DNA from 2 places in the Georgenia sp. M64 genome. Region 1 is predicted to be linked to the other one. Evidence: riboswitches for the same ligand, from Rfam matches in the RefSeq annotation. Region 1 holds a riboswitch; the other holds the start of a gene.
The links. Region 1 has a riboswitch for S-adenosylmethionine ahead of AAEM63_RS00180 (OsmC family protein). Riboswitches for the same ligand answer to the same signal wherever they lie in the genome.
Positions count from the first base shown of each region.

Region 2: linked by a shared signal. The riboswitch ahead of AAEM63_RS12155 (hypothetical protein) and the one ahead of AAEM63_RS00180 (OsmC family protein) in region 1 are both predicted to bind S-adenosylmethionine.

Region 1 covers NZ_CP145809.1:33,876-38,721, forward strand. Annotated here, with positions in the region: gene AAEM63_RS00170 (pectate lyase) at 1-957, opposite strand, end outside; gene AAEM63_RS00175 (aromatic ring-opening dioxygenase LigA) at 1,272-1,769, shown strand; SAM riboswitch class I at 2,319-2,413, shown strand; gene AAEM63_RS00180 (OsmC family protein) at 2,423-2,938, shown strand; gene AAEM63_RS00185 (sodium:solute symporter family protein) at 2,935-4,605, shown strand; gene AAEM63_RS00190 (putative sulfate exporter family transporter) at 4,602-4,846, shown strand, end outside.
Region 2 covers NZ_CP145809.1:2,698,124-2,702,969, forward strand. Annotated here, with positions in the region: gene AAEM63_RS12150 (AarF/UbiB family protein) at 1-1,213, shown strand, start outside; gene AAEM63_RS12155 (hypothetical protein) at 1,344-2,327, opposite strand; SAM riboswitch class IV at 2,595-2,705, opposite strand; gene AAEM63_RS12160 (alkylhydroperoxidase domain protein) at 2,787-4,133, opposite strand; gene AAEM63_RS12165 (putative FMN-dependent luciferase-like monooxygenase) at 4,160-4,846, opposite strand, start outside.

The sequences.
Region 1 (4,846 bases):
CGGCGAGCGCTGCGAGGTGCCCTCGAAGTAGTTCCCAGCGATGGTGACACGCAGTCGTCCGGCGTCGGTGTCCGCGTTCCCGTCACCGGAGCCGAGCAGCATGGTCTTGTCATGCCCGACGAACCGGCTGTTGGTGATCGTGACGAAGTCGGTGCCGTCCTTCATGTCGAACAGACCGTCGTGGCGGTTGGCGGGCTTGCCGTTGGGACCCAGCGGTGCGGCGCTGTCGGGGTACGCCCCGTCGGTGAAGGTGACGTGGTCGACCCAGATGTTGTTCGCGGTCACCGACGACATCGCGTCGAACCGCGCGTTCCACGATCCGTCCGCGCCGTCCCACGGGTCCCACGAGGAGAACCAGTCCACCGGTGCCTCGACGGTGAGGTTGCGGATCACGATGTCGCTGTCCACGTGCAGCATGATGTTCGTCGCGCGGAACCCGGCGTCGTCACCGAGGCCGAGCAGGGTCGTGTTGCTGGGGATCTTGATCTCCTGCTGCCGCTTGAGGTTGTTGCTGCCCGTCTGGCGCAGTCGGCGCATCTGCCCGCAGTAGTCGTGCGTCTGGTCGCTCCAGCCGTCGGCGGTGAAGCAGGAGAGGTACTTCTCGATGTTGTACCCCGGGGCGTAGTCCTGCTCGCCGAGCAGGCGGCCGTCGGGCGCCTCGTTGCCGTGGATCGTGCCCTGGACATAGATGATCTTGGGCTCGTCCGGAGCGCCGGCGTTGTCGAGGGCGGCCACCAGCTCGGCGCGGTCGGAAACGACGTAGACGTTCTCCGCAGGGGCCCCGGCGCCACCGTCCGTCCCTCCGTTCGCGGTCGCCCACCCCACAGTGGCCCCCTCGTGCGGGTCGGCGGTGGGCGTGTGGCTGCCGACGCCGACCGCGGGCGGGGCGGTCGTCAGCGCCACGGCGGCGGCAAGTGCGCCGGCGGCAAGCCGGCTCTTCGTGTGCTGTCGGTGCATGAGGTGACTCCGTTGTCAGGCGGTTGGGTCGCACGTGGAGAGCCTCGCGGTGTAAGCGCTTTCATGCCCCCATAAGTGGCCATAATTCTGGAGCGGCATCCAGGTGTCAAGGATTCGTCGGAGCAGAACCGGGACCTATGGGTGCGGTACGGGCGGCTGTAGGTCCCGGCACCGCCGGGACCTCGGTCCTGACTCTGCCCGGTTTGTCGCTTCTACGTTTATCCCGACAAGAAGCCCGAGCCCCCCACACCGGCCCGGAGCACATGGAGCGGGACGCCGGATCGGTGGCCCGCACGAAGACGGGAAATCGAATCATGAGCAAGTCCGCTACCAAGATCGCTGGGATCGTCTCGATCATCGCGGGGATCCTGTTCATCGTCGCTGGTGGGGTCACCTGGGGCATTGTGAGCAGCCAGCTCGCCGCGGAGAACATCACCGTGCCGGAGGACTCCTCGATGCTGCCGGGTGACAAGGTCGATGGTCCGTTCTCGGCGTACGCGCAGGCGCAGATCATCAACGAGCACGCGCTGGCCGGGACCGAGGGTCGGACGTACGCGGAGCTGGGTGCGGCGATGCGTGAGGTCGAGGAGGGCTCGGAGGAGCACCAGGCGCTGCAGCAGCAGCGGACCTCGGTGATGAACGCCTCGTTCCTGCGGGCGTCGCTGTTCACCTCGGTGGTCTCCTACGGTGTCGCGGCCCTGGTGATGGGTCTGGGTGTGCTGTGGATCCTGGTCGGGTGGGCGCTGACCACGCTGCGGAGCGTCCCGGCCGCGCCGGTGGTGGCGCAGGACCGCACCCCGGTGACCGTCTGACAACCACCACCCGCTCCACCCGCACGACCGCACGACCGCACGACCGCCGGAGCCCCCGGCCCCCGCCACACGGCGAGGGGTCGGGGGCTCCGCCGCGTGCTGTGGTCCTTCGGTCACGAGGCTTCGCCTGCCGAGGCATCGTCGAGCTGGGCGGGCCGCCGTGCTCGTGGCTCCCGCCGGCCATGTCGGCCCGTGACTCAGTACCGGGCGGGGTGAGCCAGCAGCGCCGAACCTCGACCTCACCCCGGAACCCTCGACCTCGACGCGGAGGTGCTGACCGGACCGGGCGCCCTGGCGTGACAAGCGGTGCCCGGCCGTCAAGCGGCGCCCGGGTCGGCAGCTGCCGGGCCGAGTCGGGCGGAACAACGTCGACGACATCAGCCGAACACCCCGTCCTCGACCCCGGCCGGTCGGAGCGTCCTGTCCCACAGACGTTCCCCGCCGCGGACGTCGGCCGGTGCTCGTCTCGCCATGCGGGCACCTGACGCGCCGCCGCTCACGATGCGGGCGCCGGTCGGGCCCTCCCTCGCCGGTTTCGTACGTTCCCTCCACCCATCCAGAGCGGCCGAGAGACCTGGCTCGACGAAGCCGCAGCAACCTCCCCGCCTCGCGGGGGCGGGTGCTCACGCCGGGACCGATGGAGGAGAAGCACCATGCCCGTGACCACCGACCGGCATCTCGACGAACGCGCCGGGCGCCCGACCGACGACCGGCCCCGCATCAAGCACGTCCGGGCCCGCGGCGAGTGGGCGGGGAGCTACACCACCCGCCTGAGCGTGCGTGGGTTCGACTTCGTGGCCGCCGAGCCGCGCTCCTTCGGAGGCGACGACAGCGGTCCGACCCCGATGGAGTACGTGGCCGCGGCCCTCGCCTCGTGCCTGACCGTCGTCGTCGAGGCGGTGGCCAGGGAGCGTGGCCACACCGTGCACGCCCTCCACGTGGAGGCCGACGCCACCCAGGACGTCCGCGGCTTCGCCGGTACCGCGGACGTGCCGCCGTACTTCTCTCACGTCGCGCTCGCGGTGGCCCTACGCACCGACGCCACCGCGTCCGAGGCCGAGGTCCTGCGCCAGGAGGTGCTTCGGCGGTGCCCGGCGTACGGACTCGTCGCCGCGGCGGGCGTGCCGGTCGACGACAAGTGGGACGTCACCACGGAGGCGGCGCGATGACCACCGTCGGCCTCTGGACGGTCGGGCTCGCCCTGGCCTACACCGCCTTCCTCGTCCTCGCCGGTCGGGCCGTCCGCGCGCGGGCGGGCGGCGCGGCCAACTACTTCGTGGGCGGACGGAACTTCCGGCCGATCACCGTGGCGTTCTGCATCACGGGTCTGTTCTCCGGCTCCTCGTTCATCGCCATCCTCGAGCTGTCGTACCGCACCGGCGTCTCCGCCGTCTGGTACGGCGTGGCCGAGATCGTCCAGATCACGCTCATCGCCGCCCTGCTCGTGGTGCCGCTGCGCAAGCGGCTCGTGGTGACCATCACCGGTCTCATCGGCGACCGGTTCGGCCGCGCGGCCCGCGCCGTCGGCGGGGCGATCACCGCCTTCACCTTCCCGATGTGGTCGGTTGCGACCGCGATCGCCTTCGCCACCGCTCTGCACGCGGTGACGGGTCTGAGCATCCACGGCTCGGTCATCGCCACCGCCCTGCTGCTGCTCGCCTTCCTGTGGGGCGGCGGCATGCGATCCGTCGCACTGACCCAGACGGCCAACGTCGCGGTCTTCGTCGCCATGCTCGCCGTCGGTGCGGCCGCCGTCCTGGCCGGACCCGGTCCGGGCACCCTCGCCGGTCTGCCCACGACCCACCCACAGCTGGTGGATCCCGCGGCGGCGGGCGTCACCCTCATCGTGGCGTGGTTCGGCACTTTCGTGGTCAACGTGCTGCTCGCGCAGGCCGCCTTCCAGATGGCGCTGTCCTGCCGGACGCCGGAGGAGGGCCGCAAGGGCCTGGGCTGGGCGGCCGTGATGGCCTTGCCGTTCATCGTCCTGGGCGTCGCGATCGGGGTGGCGGCCGCCGTCGCGGTCCCCGGCGAGAGTCTCGGTCTGCTCGGCGTCACCCGGTTCGTCACCGAGACCCTGCCTGCGCCGCTCGCGGCCGTGTTCTTCCTCGGCCTCTGGGCCTGCGCCATCGGCTGGGGCGGCCCCTGCCAGTTCTCCGGGGCGACGTCGCTGGGCCGCGACGTCGGCGCCGCGCTCAACCCGCGGGCGAGCGAGGCCGACCTCGTGCGCTACACGCGCTGGTCCCTCGTCCTGCTCACCGCGCTCATGGTGGTCTTCGCACTGCTCCGCACCGAGCAGTCGGCCTGGTGGAACGTGCTGGCCTGGACCCTGCGCAACGGGGCCACCCTCGCGCCGGTCGCCGCGGTGCTCTTCTGGCCGGTCGCCACCCGCCGGGCGGCGCTGGCGGCGCTGGTTGCCGGGTTCACGGCCGGCCTGACCTGGTACCACCTCGGCGGCTGGGACCCGGCCGCCTTCCACCTGGGCATCCACCCGGTGTGGGTCGGGATGGGCCTCAACCTCGTCGTGCTCCTCGCCGTGACCCTCGCCCAGGGTGGCTGGGCGCTCCCGGCCGAGGCCGCGCGCCGACGTCGGGGTGCGGCCACGCTCATTGCCGCAGCCGCCCTCCTCGCGGTCACCACGCTGGCCTGGGTGAGTCTGCACCCGCTCGGCCTGACGGGTCTGGCACTGTTCACCACCGTGGTGCTCCTCGCGGCCGGCGTCTTCCAGCTCACCGTGCCCTCGGTCACGGCCCCCTCGCTGCCCGGCACGGCGCGCTCGCTCGACGCCCGGGAGGCCGCCGACGACGCGCTCGACCACGCGGGGCTCGCGCCCCGATGACCGCACCGGCGGCGGCGCGGACGGGGCGGCGCGTGAGCGCAGGCCGGGCGGTGCCCGGCCTGCTCGCCGCCGTCGGGGCGGTGCTCGTGGCGGTGGCGGTCCACCGGGTGGTGCCGCAGCTCCCGGCGCTGACGGTCGCCGTGGTGCTGGGGATCCTCGCGGCCAACCTCCCGCGGAGCGCCCGTCTCGTGGCCGGTCCGCTCGGCCCCGGCCTGACCTTCGCCGGCAAGCGCCTCATGCG
Region 2 (4,846 bases), 1.5 Mb from region 1:
CCCCGGCATCGAGCACGACGTGGACCGGGACCTCGACATCGTCGCCCGCCTCGCCACCACCCTGGAGGGCCGCACCGACTGGGGCCACGACATCGGGCTCGTCGACCTCGCCGACGGGTTCTCGGCGGCGCTGCGCGAGGAGCTGGACTTCACCATCGAGCGCGACAACATGCTCGGCGTCGCCGCCGCGCTCGACGGCAGGGACGGGATCGTCGTCCCCACCCCCGTGCGGGGGCTGAGCGGGCCGCGGGTGCTGGTGATGGACCGCCTCCCCGGTCTGCCCGTCGGCGCGGCGCACGAGGTGCTCGCCGCGCTGGGCCCGCAGCGGCGGACAGCCCTGGCCAAGACCCTGCTGGAGACGGTCATGGACCAGCTCCTCGAGAGCGGGATCTTTCACGTCGACCTCCACCCGGGCAACGTCCTCGTGGCCGACGACGGCACGCTGTCCATGCTCGACCTCGGCTCTGTGGGCCGGCTCGGGGCCAAGACCCGCCAGGCGATGGGCCACTTCCTCGCCGCCGTGGGCACCGGTGACTCGATGGCGGCCACCGACGCCCTCCTCGAGCTCGTCGAGCGGCCCGAGGACATCGACGAGCGCAACCTCGAGCAGGCCCTGGGGGTGCTCATCCTGCGCTACAGCGCGGGCGGCTCCGCCGAGGGGGCCGCCGCGTTCACCTCCCTCTTCGCGCTCATCAACTCCTTCCACCTCGGGGTGCCGCCCGAGGTCGCCGCCGTCTTCCGCGCGATGGCCACCCTCGAGGGCACCCTGCGGGCGATCGACCCCTCCTACGACCTCGTCACCGAGGCGAAGGGGATGGGTCGTGAGCGGATGGCGGGGATCACCGGCGCCGCGCGGCTCAAGGAGACCCTCGAGCAGGAGGTCAGCGGCCTGCTGCCGGTGCTGCGCCGCTTCCCCCGGCGGGTGGACCGCATCGCCGACGCCGTCGAGCACGGCCGTCTCACGGCCAACGTGCGGCTCTTCGCCGACCCGCGGGACCGGCAGATCGTCACCCACCTCGTCCACCGCACCCTGCTGACCGTGCTCGGCGCGACCGCGGGGATGATGTCCGTGGTGCTCTTCAGCGTCACCGGCGGGCCGATGGTCACCAGCACGGTGAACCTCTACACGGTGCTGGCGACCGCCCTGTTCGTCGTCGCCGTAATCCTCGTCCTGCGCGTCCTCATCATCATCTTCCGGCGCGAGGAGCCCTGAGCCGGCCCGCGGTGTCGTGACACCGCGGACCGACCCGGCCCATCGCGACGGCGCACGTCCAGGACGGCGGCAGCGGACGGCGTTGGTCCGGACCGGCCGGTCGGGACCGGGCCTGTCAAGAGTGCGAGCGTCAGGACGGGACAGCCACCCGGGCGGCGGCGGGACGCCGGGCTGCCGCGACGCGGGCAGCCGGCGCGGAGGGGACGCGGACCGGTCGCACCGCCGTCGTCGCGGGGGCCAGGAGGCCGCGGCCCCGCAGCTCGGGCAGCAGCCCGTGGACGAGGGCCGCGACGTCGGCCGGGACCGAGCCCGGGACGACGACGACGCCGTCCGCGGACCCGCCCGTCACCCACGCCTCGATCGTGTCGGCGACGTCGCTGACCGTGCCCACCCCGGCCAGCGCCCCGGTCCACGGGGCGCCGCCGGCGATGTCGGCCACCAGGGCCGCCCGCTCGACCGCGGCGCTGCGCTGGGTGGAGACCACGGCGTGGAGGTCGACCAGGACCGGGATGTCCCCGCGCCCGGCGGCCCGGGCGGCGGCGCGCACCGCGAAGCGGAGCTCCCGTGCCCACGCGGCGTCCTGCTCGCGGATGCGCACGACGTCCGCGAAGGACCCGGCCGTCTCGACGTCGCGCTCGTCGCGCACCTCGACGACGACGCGCGTGCCGGTGCCGCGGGCGGGCCGCTCCTCACCGGCGAGGCGGGCCGCGGGGGCGCCGGCCCGGGTCTGGACGCCGGCCCAGGCGGTGCCGACCAGGCCCACCTGGGCGAGCTCGGCGGCGACGGGGCGCAGGTCGGCCCCGGCCGGGACGGCGGCGACGAGCCCGCCCGGTCCGGCGTGCGGGCCGATGCGGCGGGCCGCGACCACGGGGTCGAGCCACGACTCGGGACGCAGGACCCGGTCCGTGCGCAGGCGGAAGCCCTCGCCGAGTGCGACGAAGTCGACGCCGGCCTCGTGGGCGGCGCGGGTGTAGGAGGCGAGCCGGGCCAGGTCGGCCTTGGCGACGGGCAGGTCCGCCCCGAGGTCGTCGTCGGCGGTGACGCCGAGCGCGGTGAGGTCGAGGGCGACCTGGGCGGGGCGGTTCTCGGAACGCGGGAGCAGCAGAGCGGTCATGGGAGCACACATCCAGGTGTCGGCGCGCCGGCGGCGGGCGCGGCGGAAGGAAGGCTGACCGGCCGGTCCCGCGCGTGGCGTGCCAATCGCCCGCGGCGGGGGGCTCGAGATCAGGGGTGACGCGTCGGCAGGTGCCGGGGCGTCGCGGGGTATGTCGTCAGATGGACATACCGGGACGACACATGCACATGCACATCGAGCGGCGCGGCGAGAAGACGTTCTGCCCGGGGCCCTGGTGCGTGTTCATTCGTCCTGAGTTTCCTTCGTGCTCGGCGGTTGTCCCGCGCACTCGCGGGACCAGGTCATCACCCGGGGCACCCCCCGCACGTGGGGGGTTGCCGGCCAGCGAGCCGGGGCTTGACGCTGACGCTCTTGACCTCGACATGACAGTAGGTGGGCGTTGCTTCAGGTGTCAACCATCGGTCCCGGTGCGTGGACCGCACCGGGACGTGGGCTGCCTCACACCCCCGGTTCCGCTGGCTCGCCGAGGGACAGCATGAGCCGGTTGGCCCACCCGAAGAAAGCCGCACCGTGGACGAGATCGGCGATCTCGAGGTCGTCGAGCCCGGCGGCCCGCAGCGCGCCGACCTCCTGCGCGCCGAACGTGGGCGGGGTGCTGCTCAGCGCGACCGCCGCGGCGACCACCGCGTCCCACCGCGGTCCGAGGTCGGCGAAGACGCCCTCGTCGAGCAGTCGCTGGACGTCCTCGGGACGCCGCGAGTGGTGCGCAGCGAAGCGGGCGTGGACCGAGGCGCAGAAGACGCAGCCGTTGAGGCGGCTGGCCGCGGTGGCCGCGAGCTCGCGCTCGGCCCTCGGCAGACCGCCGCGGGTGTTGTAGAAGATGTCGTTGTCGGTGCGGGTGCGCGCCGCGAGGACCTCGGGGTCGCGCACGAGCAGCCGGAAGTAGTCGTTGTCCGCACGGCGCCGGTCGACGAGCCCGTCGAGGTGCCGCTCGGTGAGCTCCTCGCGGGGCAGGGGCTCGAGCCACGGGACCCACCCGAGCTGGTCGCGGGTGAACGCCTCGGGACGACGGAGGTCCGGGTAGGTGAGGACCTGGGCGGGCGCCCGCTCAGCCGGCCCGGGCTCCGGACGGTCGCCGGCGAGACCGTCCGGCGCCTCGCCGGCGACGCCGTCGGGTGCCTCGGCGGTGCCACCATCCGGTACCTCGGCGGCCAGCGCACCGAGGCCGTGGACGACGCGGACCTGGAAGGCGAGGAACGACACCAGCTGGGCGAGCGTGACGATGCCGTCGGTGCTCCAGCCCGCCGCGGCCAGGCGCTCGAGCGCCGCCGGGCTCGCCTCGCGGGGCCGCAGGACGAGCAGGTGCGCGTGCTCGAGCGCCGCGGTGAGCCGGGCCCCGAGCGCCTCGCCGTCCTGGACCCGGTACACCGGGCCCGGCCTGCTCTCCCCGGCCAGCGCCGGCTCACGGTAGGCGCCGTACGGTCCCGTGGTCGCGCCGCTCGCCACCTCGCGTGCGACGACGCGGGCGAGGTGCGGGTCGGCCGCCCCGAGGTGGGCGGCGTAGCGGGCGGCGACGGGACCCGAGCCGTGCAGTGCCGAGACGAACGCGGCCACCACCGAGCGCTCGAGGAGCGAGACGTGGGTGGGGTCGACCGGCTCGAGGAGGGCCTCGTGGCTGCGCTGGGCGTTCGCGCGGGCGGCGGGCCGCGCGCCGCGGATCTCGTCGAGCCGGCTGCCCGGCCGGGTGCCGAGGAGGTGGTCGACGACGTCGGGGACCGCCGGGGGGACGTCGGGGTCGGTGGGGACGGTGGTGGGTGCGGAGGCGGTGGTGGGTGCGGTGCTCATGTCGGGTCCTCTTCTGGTCGGGGAGGTCATGCCACGGGGGCGGGGAGCCCGGCGCGCAGCCCGGTCCGCAGCGCAGGGGCCACCTCGGTGGCGATGAGCTCGATGGAGCGCAGGACGTCCTCGTGGGGCGGGTCGATGGAGTGGACCTGGAACGAGACGTCCGTGGCGCGGGCCAGGGCCGTGTCCTCGGCCAGCTCCGCGAGGACCTGCTCGGGCGTGCCGAGGTGGCTGTCGGTGCGCCGCAGGAGCGCGTCGACGTCGTCCTCGGGCAGGTGGTGGCCCTGGCGCCGCAGGCCTTGGGCGGCGCGTCGCAGGCCTGCCTCGGCGTGGGGCCGGAGGCGGGCCGGGTCCTCGGCGACCACGAGCGTGCGGGAGGCCAGGATCCTCGGCGCCACGCCGTCGGGCAGGGCCGCGAGGTAGGCGTCGATCACGGGGTCCTGCAGCTCGCTGAGGGTGGCGTCCGGCGCGTGGGCCGGGCGCGGCTGGGTGCGCGAGAGCATGAGTCCGTCCCCGCGCTCGCCCGCCCGCGCACCGCCGTCGACGGAGAAGGTCGCCTGCCAGATCCGCCGGCCCAGGTCCGGCGCCGGCGGGTAGAGGTGGTTGCGCTCGTCGGCCAGCGCCCGTCCCTCGAGGGCCTCGAGGAGCGCGGCGAGGTGCCGGGCGAAGATCTCGCGCCGGTCGGCGTGGGCGCGCCCGAAGGCGGGGAAGGACTT